Regions from separate parts of the Undibacterium sp. Ji42W genome, predicted to be linked through region 2. Evidence: riboswitches for the same ligand, from Rfam matches in the RefSeq annotation. Region 2 holds a riboswitch; the other holds the start of a gene.
The links. A riboswitch is a leader RNA that binds a small molecule or an ion and turns the genes downstream of it on or off. The one in region 2 is predicted to bind cobalamin.
Positions count from the first base shown of each region.

Region 1: another riboswitch for cobalamin. It lies ahead of ACO0LG_RS17585 (CoA-acylating methylmalonate-semialdehyde dehydrogenase); the one in region 2 lies ahead of ACO0LG_RS21105 (TonB-dependent receptor domain-containing protein).

Region 1 covers NZ_JBMPOV010000007.1:344,953-352,369, reverse strand. Annotated here, with positions in the region: gene metE (5-methyltetrahydropteroyltriglutamate--homocysteine S-methyltransferase) at 1-1,803, shown strand, start outside; gene ACO0LG_RS17600 (hypothetical protein) at 1,872-2,729, opposite strand; gene ACO0LG_RS17595 (hypothetical protein) at 3,080-3,325, opposite strand; cobalamin riboswitch at 3,646-3,828, shown strand; gene ACO0LG_RS17590 (hypothetical protein) at 3,932-4,066, opposite strand; gene ACO0LG_RS17585 (CoA-acylating methylmalonate-semialdehyde dehydrogenase) at 4,114-5,625, shown strand; gene ACO0LG_RS17580 (acyl-CoA dehydrogenase family protein) at 5,872-7,032, shown strand; gene ACO0LG_RS17575 (enoyl-CoA hydratase) at 7,029-7,417, shown strand, end outside.
Region 2 covers NZ_JBMPOV010000010.1:32,540-39,956, forward strand. Annotated here, with positions in the region: gene ACO0LG_RS21100 (FecCD family ABC transporter permease) at 1-963, opposite strand, end outside; gene ACO0LG_RS21105 (TonB-dependent receptor domain-containing protein) at 1,147-3,009, opposite strand; cobalamin riboswitch at 3,187-3,452, opposite strand; gene ACO0LG_RS21110 (PilZ domain-containing protein) at 3,558-3,902, opposite strand; gene ACO0LG_RS21115 (histidine phosphatase family protein) at 3,958-4,506, opposite strand; gene ACO0LG_RS21120 (adenosylcobinamide-GDP ribazoletransferase) at 4,508-5,275, opposite strand; gene cobT (nicotinate-nucleotide--dimethylbenzimidazole phosphoribosyltransferase) at 5,412-6,449, opposite strand; gene ACO0LG_RS21130 (diacylglycerol kinase) at 6,459-6,857, opposite strand; gene ACO0LG_RS21135 (IclR family transcriptional regulator) at 7,110-7,417, shown strand, end outside.

The DNA of each region.
Region 1 (7,417 bases), on a different contig from region 2:
AAAATCAAAAGTGGCCTGACACATAAACTGGACTTGCTGCCCAAAATCATCCCCGCCTACCAGCGCCTGCTGGCGCGCCTGCAAGAGCAAGGCGTGGAATGGGTGCAAATCGATGAGCCTATCCTGGCCCTGGACCTCGACAGCATCTGGCTTGATGCCTTTATATTGTCCTACAATGCCCTGGCGCAAAACACACCCAAGGTTTTGTTGTCCACTTTTTTTGAATCAGTACAAGAGCGGGCTGCCCTGCTGCATGCCCTGCCCATCGCTGGCCTGCACCTGGATCTGGTACGCGCACCACAACAATTGACCACCCTGCTGGTTAACTGGCCGCAAGGCCGCGTCTTGTCTGCCGGTGTCATTGATGGCCGCAATATCTGGCGTGCCGACCTGAGCAGCTTGCTGGCCGACTTGCATGCAGTCCACGCACAACTCGGCGACAACCTGTGGCTGGCTCCAAGCTGTTCCTTATTGCACGTCCCTGTCGACCTCGCAACAGAAACCGCACTCGATGCAGAAACCCTGAGCTGGCTCGCCTTTGCCACACAAAAACTCGATGAAGTCGTCGCCCTGAAACAAGCACTGAATGGCAATGCAGATAAAGTCGCACATCAGTTTAAGGCCGCTGACCAGTCCATCGCCAGCCGCCGCAAATCAGTCCGCATCCACAACCCCATCGTGCAAAAACGCCTGGCTGCGATCACCGAGCAGGATGTGACACGCCACAATGCATTCAAGCGGCGCATAGGCCAGCAACAGCAACGCTTTGCCCTGCCCCTGTTTCCCACGACCAGTATAGGCTCCTTCCCGCAAACCAAAACCATACGCCAGGCCCGCGCCACCTATAAGCGTGGAGACTTGTCGCACCTCGAATACCTCGAAGCCATGCGCGCAGAAATCCGCCTCGTCGTTGAGCAACAAGAAAAACTCGACATCGACGTACTGGTCCACGGTGAGCCAGAACGCAATGACATGGTTGAATACTTTGGCGAGCAACTCTGGGGCTATGGCTTCACCCTGAACGGCTGGGTACAAAGCTATGGTTCACGCTGCGTCAAACCGCCCTTCATCTATGGCGATGTATACAGGCCAGAAGCCATGACAGTCAGCTGGAGTGAATATGCCCAGAGTCTCACCAGCAAACCCATGAAAGGCATGCTCACCGGCCCCGTCACCATGCTGCAATGGTCTTTCGTGCGCGACGACCAGCCACGCTCCACCACTGCCCTGCAAATCGCTCTGGCCCTGCGTGAAGAAGTTGCCGATCTCGAAAAAGCCGGCATAGGCATGATACAGATAGACGAACCCGCCTTCCGCGAAGGCCTGCCGCTGAAACAGCAAGACTGGTCCGCCTATCTCGACTGGGCTGTGCGTGCGTTCAAGCTGAGTTCTGCCGTCGTCAGGGATGACACGCAAATCCATACCCACATGTGCTATTCAGAATTCAACGACATCCTGCCCTGGATAGCCGCCATGGATGCTGACGTCATCACCATAGAAACCTCGCGCTCGGACATGGAATTGCTGGATGGATTCGGCGAATTCGCCTACCCCAATGACATCGGCCCCGGCGTCTACGACATCCATTCACCACGCGTGCCCAAGGTCAGCGAAATGCAAAGGCTGCTACAAAAAGCCCGCAGCGTACTCCCCGACGCCCGTCTCTGGGTCAACCCAGACTGCGGCCTCAAAACCCGCGACTGGCCAGAGACAATTGCAGCGCTGGAAAACATGGTACAAGCAGCCAAGTTGTTGCGGGCGACTGTGGCGGTGGATGATGAGGAGCATCAGGACTGCTGTTAAAATTAAAGCGGTGTCAGTCAGTGACTACCTGACACCGCTTCGAACTCACAAAAGAAATTCAGTTTCAGCTAATCCAGTTTTTTTATTTCTCCCTGAGCGTCCAACCCAAATGACACCAGACGGTCCATTCGATCAGGGTGATGTTTTTGCAAGTAATCAATATTCGCATATCCTTCTGGTACAGTGATATTCTGAATATTCATTTTATTCATTACACCAACTGTTGCAACCCACACCCGGTCGTAAAAAACAGGTTCGTGTCCGAGTCTGGTTACATACTCATTCACATTTATTTTTTTAAAAAACTGCCGCTGTTCCGACAATAATTGATTGGAACCCTCATAGCGTAATTTATCACTGTCCAAATACGTCATTTGGTCCGCGGACGCTTTCCCAGTCAAATAAAGTGCCAGATAGTCCTCATACTTTTTATTTATTTCCCGGATATTCCATTGTTCAGCACTACCATGCCAGATAACCAATGCAGAAGGCCGGATTGTTTTTCTTTTTGCAGCTGTAAATACATAGTTTGCGCATGAAGACATACACAAACTAGGCACTTCGACCTCAATCTGATTATCGTATACCCAATGGCCAAAAACAATGCCGAAGTGCGCATCTCCTCCCTGGGAAGTAATGACCAAACGTTCTACTTTTTTGTCCGCCGCAGCAGAAATAAAGTCATTGACCGTTTCATCAATGACACCCAAATAAAGACCAACATTGCCTAAAAAATAGAATTTCGCAGGCGTCCTGTTTTTTTCAGGTTTAGATTCACCAGCCATTGCACTCATTGATAATGCTGTCATTGTCAGCAAGACTGCGAACTGCTTATATAATTTTAAGTACATGAATTCAAATAAGTTTTTCGTGAATAAATTTGTTTGGCATTTAAATAAGTCACCCCAGGATAAAAAATATTTCATCTTAAAGCGGCAGATTTAAATGATGAGTTATGAGCTATGTTTTACACTCTCATCAAAATCTAGGATACTTCACCCACATCGGCGTCAACGTTGTCACATGAGGCGGGCAAGACAACAAAAGTTCAACATCAGCCAGATAGGCAGCATAGCTTGGCTGTATCTAAAAATTCGTGGTTTGTATTGATTGTTTATTTAAAGTACTCAGTAAAATGCTCTGCTTCAATGCGATTATGCCTCCATGCCAGATTACCAGTGCTCCGCGCTCAATAATTTTTCTGTTTGTAGCGGGAAAGACATAGTTTGCACATGCAGACATGCACAGGGTCCGGACTCTTAAATCCAGGCTATGCTCACGAACCCAGTGCGCTAATTTCAAAGCAAAAAAAAACTTCTCCACCAGTCGAAAAAATGATCATGCTTTTCGCCGGGGTATCTTTGTTCTTCTCAAGAAAATCATCAATGGACTTTCCATTTATTTGACCAACAAAAATGAGGTCATTTTCTGAAGCATTTTCAGACACCGTTTCACCTGAAGCTTCCCAAGCTTCAGATACCAGCGTCCATGACAACAAGGCACAAATAACAAACAGCTTCATTGAGGCCTCCAAGTGGTCAATATCAAAATAACAAAACCCATTTTAACTTCACCTTGAATTTTTTTCACCAATTAACGTTTACGTTAACGTCAATTCTTGTGCTATTCTAAAAATAACAGGTGCATAGCCCAATCTCTTGGGTTGTGTTAAACGGGAAAGTGGTCGTCCTGATCGCTGTCACTAGCAAGTGACAGTAGCTATCAAGACCTAAAAACGTGTTTACGATCTGTAGCGAGCAGGCGTCAGCGGAGTAAGGGTAACAAAAACGCAGCGCAAAAAGCGGAATGTACTTAAGTACATGAGCATTTTGAGCAGCGCATGAACCCCGCATCGCTACAAGTTGCGCTCGCGCAGTAAGATCGTAAGCAGGTTTCAAGCCCCTGCTGCCTCCGCAACGGTAAGCAAGTGCGGTTACATCATCCACGCCACTGGTCATGCATGACTGGGAAGGCGATGTAACAAGACTTGCAAGCCCGGATACCGGCCTGTTGATCGCTGAGAAAAACATTGCGGAAGGCGGTGTTTGGGATATGGCATGGCACGCCTGATGGCGAGCGGGTGCTTGTCTTCAATGCTGTTCTTTCACTGTTTTTTCCCAAGGTCTGGTCACGTACGGAAGGTGCGTGGCGGGTGTGCATCCACACGGTGCATGTCCATGGTCAGGATGGTTGCTGCGGCAGGTTTTCTGCATGCGGTGGTCATCCTGTTTTCAGGCATCAGTGCGGCTCTTGTTGCGGGCATAGCCCGCCGTGAATCCGTGCGCAATCAGGAAGGTTCAGGAAAGCATCATGGCAACTCTTACCCAGGTTCCCAACGTCAAACTGCTCATCAACGGCGAACTGATAGACTCCAAATCCACGCAATGGCGCAATGTGATCAACCCGGCCACGCAACAGGTGCTGGCCCATGTACCATTCACCACGCCAGATGAAATGCAGGCCGCAGTCGATGCTGCCAAGGCCGCTTTCAAGACCTGGCGCAAGACGGCAATAGGCACACGCGCCCGCATCTTTTTGAAATATCAACAACTGATACGTGAAAACATGGCCGAGCTGGCCGCATTGCTGACAGCCGAACAGGGCAAGACCCTGGCCGATGCTGAAGGCGATATCTTCCGTGGTTTGGAAGTGGTTGAGCATGCGGCCAATATCGGCAACCTGCAAATGGGCGAAATCGCCAACAACGTTGCCAGCGGCGTCGATACCTATACCCTGAACCAGCCGCTGGGCGTGTGCGCTGGCATTACCCCTTTCAACTTCCCGGCCATGATACCGCTGTGGATGTTCCCGATGGCGATTGCCTGCGGCAATACTTTCATCCTGAAGCCATCCGAGCAAGATCCCATGGTCACCATGCGCCTGGCGGAGCTGGCCATGCAGGCTGGTGTACCACCTGGCGTGCTGAATGTGGTGCATGGTGGTGAAGACATCGTCAATGCGATTTGCGACCACCCTGATATCAAGGCCGTGTCCTTCGTAGGATCTACCCGCGTAGGCACGCATGTGTATAACCGTGCGACACTGGCGGGCAAACGTGCGCAATGCATGATGGGTGCCAAGAACCACGCCATCGTCCTGCCAGATGCGAATAAAGAACAAACCCTGAACAATCTCGCAGGCGCTGCCTTTGGTGCGGCTGGCCAGCGCTGCATGGCACTGTCCGTAGTAATTCTGGTTGGTGAAGCCAATCAATGGGTGCCAGACTTGCTGGATCGCGCACGCAGTCTCAAGATCAATGCGGGCGCAGAAGCCAATACCGATATAGGCCCGGTCATTTCCTGCACCGCCAAAGAAAGGGTAGAAAGCCTGATCGCCCAGGGTATTGCTGAAGGAGCGACACTGGTGCTGGATGGCCGCGCGCCACAAGTGCCTGGTTATGAGCATGGCAACTTCGTTGGCCCTACGGTATTCACCGGTGTCAAGCCCGGCATGCGCGTGTATGAAGAAGAAATCTTTGGCCCTGTGCTGTGCATCATGCAGGCAGATACCCTGGCAGAGGCCATCGCCATTATCAACGCCAATCCTAATGGCAACGGCACAGCGCTGTTCACCCAGTCTGGCGCTGCCGCACGCACTTTTGAAGAAGATATCGATGTAGGCCAGATCGGCATCAACGTGCCTATCCCTGTGCCTGTGCCGCTGTTTTCATTTACCGGTTCGCGGGCATCCAAGCTCGGTGATCTGGGGCCGTATGGCAAACAGGTCATCCAGTTCTACACCCAGACCAAGACCATCACGGCCCGCTGGTTTGATGACAGCGTCAGCGCTGGCAAGGTGAATACGACCATCTCGCTCAAGTAAGCGGACATCCTAGTCACGGTGGTTGGACAAGTGCAAGTGTGCATTTTTCCAGTTTCCTGGCTAGGCGTGACGACGACGCAGACTAGCGTCTGCTAGGAGGAACAACAACGGCAGGGAGCTGGAAAAGTGTGCAATTGCACTTGTAGCGCTCTCAGCATGTCACACCTTATTGAAAGCGAACAATGGTTAATACACTACTTCATCTATTGACTGCCAATAGCGGTCAACTACCGGGGCTAGGATAATATGGACTTCGATCTTAGTGAAGACCAGCGCGCCTACCAGCAATCTGCCCGCAGCTTCGCGGCCCATGAAATGGCGGCGCAAGCCGCGCATTGGGATGCCACTTCCCACTTCCCGCTGGACGTCATCGCCCATGCCGGGGAGCTGGGATTTTGCGGGCTATATGTGCCAGAAGAACTGGGCGGGCTGGGCCTGACGCGGCTGGATGCAGCCATCATTTTTGAAGAGCTGGCACGAGCCTGCCCTTCAACCACGGCTTACATCACGATACACAACATGGCAAGCTGGATGATTGCCACCTGGGGCACGCCGGAAGTGCAGCAGGAATGGGTACCCAGGCTGGCCGCAGGCAAGAAACTGGCCTCCTATTGCCTGACCGAAGCTGGCTCAGGTTCTGACGCAGCATCACTACGCACCAGCGCCCGCCTCGATGGTGACAGCTATGTCCTCAATGGCAGCAAAGCCTTTATCTCTGGCGCGGGTGCCACCAATATGCTGGTCGTCATGGCGCGCACGGGTGGCGATGGTGCTGGCGGCATCTCTGCCTTTACGGTTCCTGCAGATTTGCCCGGTATCAGCTATGGAAAGAAAGAAGACAAGATGGGTTGGAACAGCCAGCCCACCCGCACTGTCAATTTTGACCAGGTACGCATACCGCGCAGCCACCTGCTGGGTGAAGAAGGCGCAGGCTTTCGTATTGCCATGCGTGGTCTGGATGGTGGCCGCATCAACATCGCCACCTGCTCCATCGGTGCAGCGCAATCGGCCCTCAATAGCGCGCAAGCGTATATGAATGAACGCATGCAGTTTCAGAAAAAACTATCTGATTTTCAGGTACTGCAATTTAAGCTGGCCGACATGCAAACCGAGCTGGTCGCAGCCCGCCAGATGGTCAGACTGGCAGCTAGCAAGCTCGACAGCAAGGCCGACAATGCCTCGGTGTATTGCGCCATGGCCAAGCGTCTGGCAACCGACACCGGCTTTGCCGTCTGCAATGAAGCTCTGCAAATCCACGGTGGTTACGGCTATATACGCGAATACCCCCTGGAGCGTTTCCTGCGCGATGTCAGGGTGCACCAGATACTCGAAGGCACGAATGAAATCATGCGCGTCATCGTCGCCCGTCACATGCTAAACCAACCCGCAAGCGAGGAATTTTTATGAGCCACCACAAAAATTATAGTAACTACACCAATCTGCAATGCGAAATCATAGGCCACACTGCCCTGGTCACCCTGGTCAACCCGCCCGCCAATACCTGGACGGCTGCGGGTTTGCAGGCATTGACGCAACTCGTCAATGACCTCAATGCCGATGCAGATATCTATAGCCTCGTCATCACGGGCTCAGGCCAGAAATTCTTTTCAGCAGGCGCAGATTTGAAACTGTTTGCCGATGGCGACAAGGCCGTGGCACTGGACATGGCACACCGTTTTGGTGAAGCATTTGAAACCCTGAGCCGCTTCCGTGGTGTTTCCATCGCTGCCATCAATGGCTACGCCATGGGCGGTGGTCTGGAGTGCGCACTGGCTTGCGATTTGCGTATTGC
Region 2 (7,417 bases):
TACCAGGGCAGTAATAACGCCAACTGGCAACTGCTGTGGCGCGACCACGGTACGGGCCACTGTATCTGCCAGCACTAGGAAACAGCCACCAGCCAGGGTTGCAGCAGGTGCCAGCAAACGGTGGTCCGGCCCCCAGGCAAAGCGGCAGATATGCGGCATGATAAGGCCAACAAAACCTATACTGCCTGCATTGCTGACCGCACTCGCGGTCAGCAATGCAGAGCATAAAAACAGTAGTTGCCGCAGACGACCAATATTGACACCCAGGGTACTGGCATTGTCGGCATACATGGCTGCGACATTAATGGAACGCGCATTGCGCACGACGAACAGCAAGATGGCGCCAAGTATCAACCAGGGCAGGTAGCGTGACTGAGTATTCGACAGATCACCTATCATCCAGAACACCATGCCGCGCAAGCGGCTGTCTGGCGCAATCGACAGCATGAGAGTGATAATCGCACCGCAACCGGTAGCGACGATGACCCCAGTCAGCAACAGGATAGGTGCACTGCCATCGGCACTACCGGCACCGCGCAAGTCGCGGTAAGCAAGGCCAAATAACAACAGCGCAACGGTAATCGCACCGGCAAAAGCAGCCACATCGACCAGCCAGAATGCACCGAAAAACAAGATGGTCGCCAGCGCGCCGACAGATGCGCCACCGGATATGCCGAGGACATAAGGGTCAGCCAATGGGTTGCGCAATAGCGCCTGCATCATGACGCCGGCAAGCGCTAGCGTAGCACCGGTCACAAAGCCAGTCAGCGCACGTCCCAGTCGCAAATCCAGCAAGCTGCCGGGCAAGGTAGTTGGCGGGCCGCGCAGCAATTCCAGCAAGGCTTGCCATAATTCAGCAAAGCTCAGAGATACTGAACCGCAAACGCAGGCAATCAATATGCTACCTACGGCGGCGGCCAATAAAATAGGGAGAACCAGACCAGCACGTTGAGCGACTGCCATCCTGGGGGATTGCTTGCGCTGTCGTGCAGAAAAAAAAGACGCTATCATTGGTCTGGTCCAAAGGTAAAAGGTTTTGATGTGCAGCATCTTTTAAAAACCAGACCTGCACATCAGCTTATCAGCTTGCTGATGTGATGGGCAATGCAGCAATATTCACCACATCACTTCACATCAATGCCAGACTTATTTAAAGCCGTAGTTCACGCCAACAAATACATTGGAACCGGCGGTCGCATAGCCTTTTGCCAGTTCATAGTCCTTGTTCAGGGCATTATTCCAGCGTGCCAGCACCGTTGTATTTTTTGCGATTTCATAGGTTGCGTACAGGTTCAGCAACTGGTAGGAAGCAAGAGTTCTGCTGTTAGCAGCATCATCAAAACGCTCTCCAGAGAAGATCGTTTCCACACCAATTTTTGCGCTTGGTAAAGCATATTCTGCGGCAAAAGTACCATGCTGTTTGGAGCGACGTGCCAGGCGTTTGCCTGTCGTGTCATCTTTAGGATTCTGGAAGTCAATGGAACCACGCAATGTCAAGTCAGCAAAACGAGTGTTACCACCGATACTCAAACCAGACAATGTCGCTTTATTGACGTTGCGCGCGCAACCAAAAGTATAACCAGGAGGACAATCTATAGAACCGGCAGAAATCAACAGATCGGTTGCCTTGTTTTGATAGTACACCGCACTTAACTGAGTATTACCTTGCTCAAAATACGCACCGATTTCTGCATTCTTTGCTTTTTCCGGTTTATTGGTGGCCACACCATAATTAGGGTAATACAGTTCATTGAAAGTTGGTGCGCGGAAGCTGGTACCATAGCTGGCATTAACGCGCAAGGCATCCGTGAAACGATAACCGTAAGCTACGCTGCCAGTCGTATTGGAGCCATATTGTGAGCTGCGGTCATTGCGTATGCTTGCACTGGCCAGATGAGCGTCTTGCTTGAGCACATAAGATGCAGCAAAGGAGTTTGTCGTCCGCTTGCCATTTAGAGCCAAAGTAGGTGTATCGACGTTTTCTTCCCGTGTTTCAGCGATGAGTTGCAATGTGTCCTTGCCGATACGAATATCATTCTGGAAGCTAAGGCTATCCTGGACAGTGCTAATCTGACTGTAGCTATACTTTGTGCTCGTAACAGATTCTGTCGCCCCTTTGTCGGTGGCTTTGGCTACTTGCAGTGAAGCAGTCCAATTATCAGTAAACTTGCCACGACCAAATACGGCCATAGTTTCCAATGTCGAAATTGAACGGTCTTCACGATTTAAGCCTGAATCATATTGGGCATTATTACGGCTGTGCAAAATACTCGCGCCGAGTTCATAACCCTTGCTAAGTTCCCACACCAGACGGCCATTGAAACTATCCAGTTTGTAGCCATCTTTGTCAGGGTTATAGCCAAAATCCGCTGTTGGCTTGGTCGCAGAAAACCCCTCGCTCTCTTCATGGCCGGCATTCAGGCTGAGACTGAGATTATCGGCTATCGAACCAAAGAAACCTGCCTGCAATTTACGCGTGCCGTAGCTACCCAGGCCAGCCGATACGGTAGGACTGATAGCGCCAGTACCTTTTTTAGTGAATATCTGAATAACGCCACCCATGGCATCAGCACCATACAGACTAGACAATGGGCCATACACGATTTCGATACGGTCGATCTGTGACAACGGGATGGAAGACCAGGTAGCGCCACCAGTAGTAGATGAACCGATGCGCACGCCATCAATCAACACCACGTTTTGCGCATTATTACCACCGCGCATGAAGACGGAAGCTGTCGTGCCAGGGCCACCGTTGCGGGCGATTTCTATGCCGCGCTGTTGCTGCAGCAGATCAACAACGGAAGCAGCGCCGGATTTGGCGATGTCTTCTGCATTGATGACGACGTTATCAGCCAGCACGTCCTTGGCGGCTTGAGTCTGGCGACCAGCGGTAATCACCACGCTGGGAGCCGTGCCTACAGCAGCGGTTTGCGCAAAAGCGATGGTGGAAGGGAATGCAGCGGCAATAGCCAGGCTGAGGGCGAGCGGTTTGAATGCAGATGTCATGATATTTCAGAAAAATGGAGCAAGTGGCCGACGTCCCCGCAGGCTACTTTGAACAAAGCAATAAGGACAATTTGACGTCAGCAACAGGGCCACGCAGGCAGCCTGCACTGTCAGGATTTCACCTTGCCTCAACAAGGCAATTGATGCGTTTCTGTTTAACGAAAGTTCCCCGTCCGTATTGCTTCACTTATTCTGGCCGGTATCCGGGCTGACAAGTATCACCATCTGACCTTCCCATGCACATAGCACAGTGGTATTGGAAAATGGCTGGCTGCGTTTGAACCACATGATGTGAAATGAGTTCAAACAATTTCAAAAAATTGAAATAATCGCAGCAACTTGTACACCGTTGCGGGGGCAGCACACTTTAGCAAGAGCTGAGTGTTTCCCGTTTAACCGCAGATATGAGTATATCCGCGAGCACCAAAACTCCGCCATTCTATAGACAGATGGGGGTAGCCGCAAGTTTGGAAGGTTTAAAAACTGACGCAGCTCAGTTTATTAACTTATTGAAAACAAAGCAGATTTGCTGCAAGTCGGGCAAGAATTCAACTCAGATGGGCGGTCTTGGATATCCACGCAGTCACAAGTTCAGTATGCAATTCAGACATTTCTGAGAGTTGTATACCTACGTGATAGACCTCGCCACTGAGGATGGCATGCCTGACTGTGCCTTTGCAACTGACTTTGTAAATCTGTGATTCCTGAAAAATGCCGGGGATTTCTATCAACATGGGGTAACTGCGTTGCGGCATCAGGGTTTCTGTCGTATGCAGCAGCACACCCTCGGCCGATATATTGACCAGCTTGGCGAGAACCAGTTTGCCGTCAGGCAATTTGACACCTGCGCGCCATGTCACGGTAATGCGTGGGGATCTCCTGAGTTCTATCATGCGATGACCATGGGGCACATGGATACTTGTCAGTCTTGCGTAAATACTATCTGCATTAAGTATGAAATACCAGTGTTTCCTGATATTCACCAAAGGCAAGACTGCGGTTTTGTGCACAGACCAGCTCTGCCAGTTCCTCGGCCCTCATACCTGCCCGCCAGACCAACAACATGCGTATGACACCGGCGTGGGTAACAACAATGGCTTCCGGTATATTCAGTGCACGTATATCATTCAGCCAGTTGATTACACGTTGCGCCAGGTCTATGGCAGATTCAACGCCACCGGGCTTGTAGCTGGCGGGAGCTGCAGCCCAGGCATCTATGTCGGTTCTTGGAATCGCATCCCAGGCTTGCATTTCCCACGCACCGAAATTGAGTTCTTGCAAACGCTCGTCAAATACAGGTTCTATGTACAACAAGCGGGCCAGCTTGGCACAACGTTGCAAAGGGCTGGAAAATACGGGCAAACCTGCTTGCAGCTGACTGGATAATTTCTGCGCCAGTGAAACACAGTCAGCATCAAAGACATCGACATCCGCTTGTCCATAGCACAGACCTTCTGCTATTCGCGGTTTGGTGTGCCGGAGTAAATGCAGGAGCATTTCATGCCACCTGAAAAGCCAGCAAACCCAGGTAGACAGCCACTTCGGCCACCTGCTGGGTAGCCCCCAGACAATCACCCGTAAAGCCGCCTATCCTGCGCTGGAACATACGCGCCATACGCCAAGTCAGCAATAACACCACGCAAAGGGCCAACAGAAGCGAATACAATGGAAAAGGAAAGAAACACAGCAGCGCTGCGCCAGGCAAAAGCACAGTCAGGCAGGCGACGAAAAATTCGCCATTACTCATCTCCTGCGCGAGCGGCTTGGCTTTGCCTTCATGCCGCGCATAGGACATAAGCCAGATCAGGCTGCATGAAGCCAGCCGCGAGAAGGGGTGGGCGAGCAGCAAGGCAGGTACCACTGTCGAGGCAGGCAAACTGACGAGCAAAGTCAGTTTCAGGGCCAGCATCAGTAAAATACCTATGGCACCATAGGCACCGACGCGTGAATCCTTCATGATTTCCAACACGCGCTCTGTCGTCATGCCACCGCCAAAGCCATCGCAGACATCTGCAAAACCATCTTCATGAAAAGCGCCTGTCAGCAAGACGCCTGCGATAGTAGATAGCACCACTGCCACCGCATGTGGCCACAATTGCGCAGCGGCTGCATAAACACTTGCACACACTGCCCCTACGATCCAGCCTGTTGCCGGGAAATACCGTGAAGACTGGCGCAACCAGTCAGGCTCAAACCCTACCCAGGCTGGTATGGGGATGCGGGTAAAGAACTGCAGGGCGATGAAGAATAAGCGTAGTTGATGCAAACCAGCTCCTGCAATATGTAAAGTTATTAGGGCTTACGAAAAATTGTCCCAGCAAGGCGTCAGCGACAAAGACAGTACTTTAGTACGGTTAGGAGCTGCAACGCAGTTGGGGCATTTTTTCGTAAGCCCGAATTGTTTAGTCGCCGCTCTTTTCGCTCACCTGCGCAGACGCAAAAGTCGCCATCTGGTTCAGAAAATTGACCGCAGCTTGCAGCATAGGATAAACCAGCGCTGCGCCCGTACCCTCGCCGAGGCGCAAGTCGAGTTGCAGCACAGGCTTGACCTGCAAGGCCTGCAACATACGGGCATGACCACTCTCGTCAGACTGATGTGAAAACACACAGTAATCGAGTATTGCTGGCTGTATCCTGGCTGCCACCAGCAAAGCGCCGGTCACGATAAAGCCATCTATCAGCAAGACCATGCGGCGCTCTGCCGCGGCCAGCATGGCACCGACCATGGTCGCGATTTCAAAACCACCAAAAGTAGCCAGCAAATCTGCAGGCTCTTCTACATTTGCATGCAAGGCCACCGCAGCTTCAATGACAGCCTGTTTATGGCGTATGCCTTCCGCAGACAAACCTGTGCCTGCACCTACACAATCCGCAACAGGAACACCCGTCAGTTTGTGCATGAGTGCGGCCGCAGCCGTGGTGTTGCCTATACCCATCTCGCCAAACCCCAGCACATTGCCAGACAAACCAGCGACTAGTTCAGCACCATTTTGCATGGCAGCCTGGCATTGAGTAGCAGTCATTGCCGGTTCTTTGGCAAAATTGCGTGTGCCATTGGCGACTTTCATGCTCAACAGTTTTTCACGCGGGCCAAATTCATGATTGACCCCAGCATCCACGACATGCAGAGCGATGTCATTCTGCCTTGCAAAGACATTGATCGCCGCACCATTCGCCAGGAAATTCTCTACCATCTGCCAGGTCACGTCCTGGGGAAAAGCAGAAATACCCTCAGCCACGACGCCATGATCACCAGCAAACACGATGATGGCAGGCTCACGCAACTCCGGCTGTGTGCTTTGCTGTATCAAACCTATTTGCGCCGCCAAATGTTCAAGACGGCCAAGACTGCCCAGAGGCTTGGTCTTGTTGTTGATAGCGGAAGTGAGTTCGGCTTCAAGAGCTGGATTAGCGGTTGCAACAATGTTAGGATTGAGCATATCAGACGATCAATAGTAAAAGCGATCAAGCAAAATCACTACCCAGGTGGCCAGCGCTATCAACACTGTCAGCAAGACAGCGGCACTGCCAAAGTCCTTGGCGTTCTTGGACAAGGTATGGCGTTCCAGCGAGACGCGGTCGACCACCGCTTCTATCGCTGAATTGATCAACTCTACAATCAGGATCAGTACCAATACCACGATCATCATCAGCTTTTCAAAAGCCGATACTGGCAAAGCCAGAGCGATGATGGCGCCAGTAACGACCAGTACCAACTCCTGACGGAAGGCATGTTCGTTTTTCCAGGCGGAACGTAAGCCATCTATGGAATAAAGGATGGCCGAAAATATACGGCGCAGACCACTTTTGCTTTTAAATTCGCTGACAGCTTGTTCTTTTTCAGACATTTTTATTCCTTAAACCCACACTTGAATAGTATTGCAGATGAAGACCAGGTAGCTAGTCTCCACTCAGGTGGCGAATTTTACAGGACTCTAAGTCGGTAACAAGCAGATTTACTTATTGCAAATCAATTTCTTGCGCGCCAAAAGCGCGCTCCATACCCTATCTTGCTGGATATTTTGTATTTTGGCGACGAAGCCGTGACGCGCATTTCACATTGTGGTATAACTTATATATTGCAGCGCACCAACCATAATATGAAAAACGATACGCCCGCCTCTGATAAAACGTCCATACAGGTCATAGAACGCATGGTGTCCTTGCTGGACGCCCTGTCGCGTTACCAGGACCCGGTCAGCCTCAAAGAGCTGGCTATCGTCACAGGCTTGCACCCCTCCACTGCCCACCGCATTCTCAATGATATGGTGCTTACCCGTTTTGTAGACAGGGCAGACACTGGTTCTTATCGCCTGGGGATGCGCCTGCTGGAACTGGGCAATATCGTCAAAAGCCGCTTGAATGTACGTGAGGCTGCGCTGGAATTCATGCGTGCCCTGCACCGCCA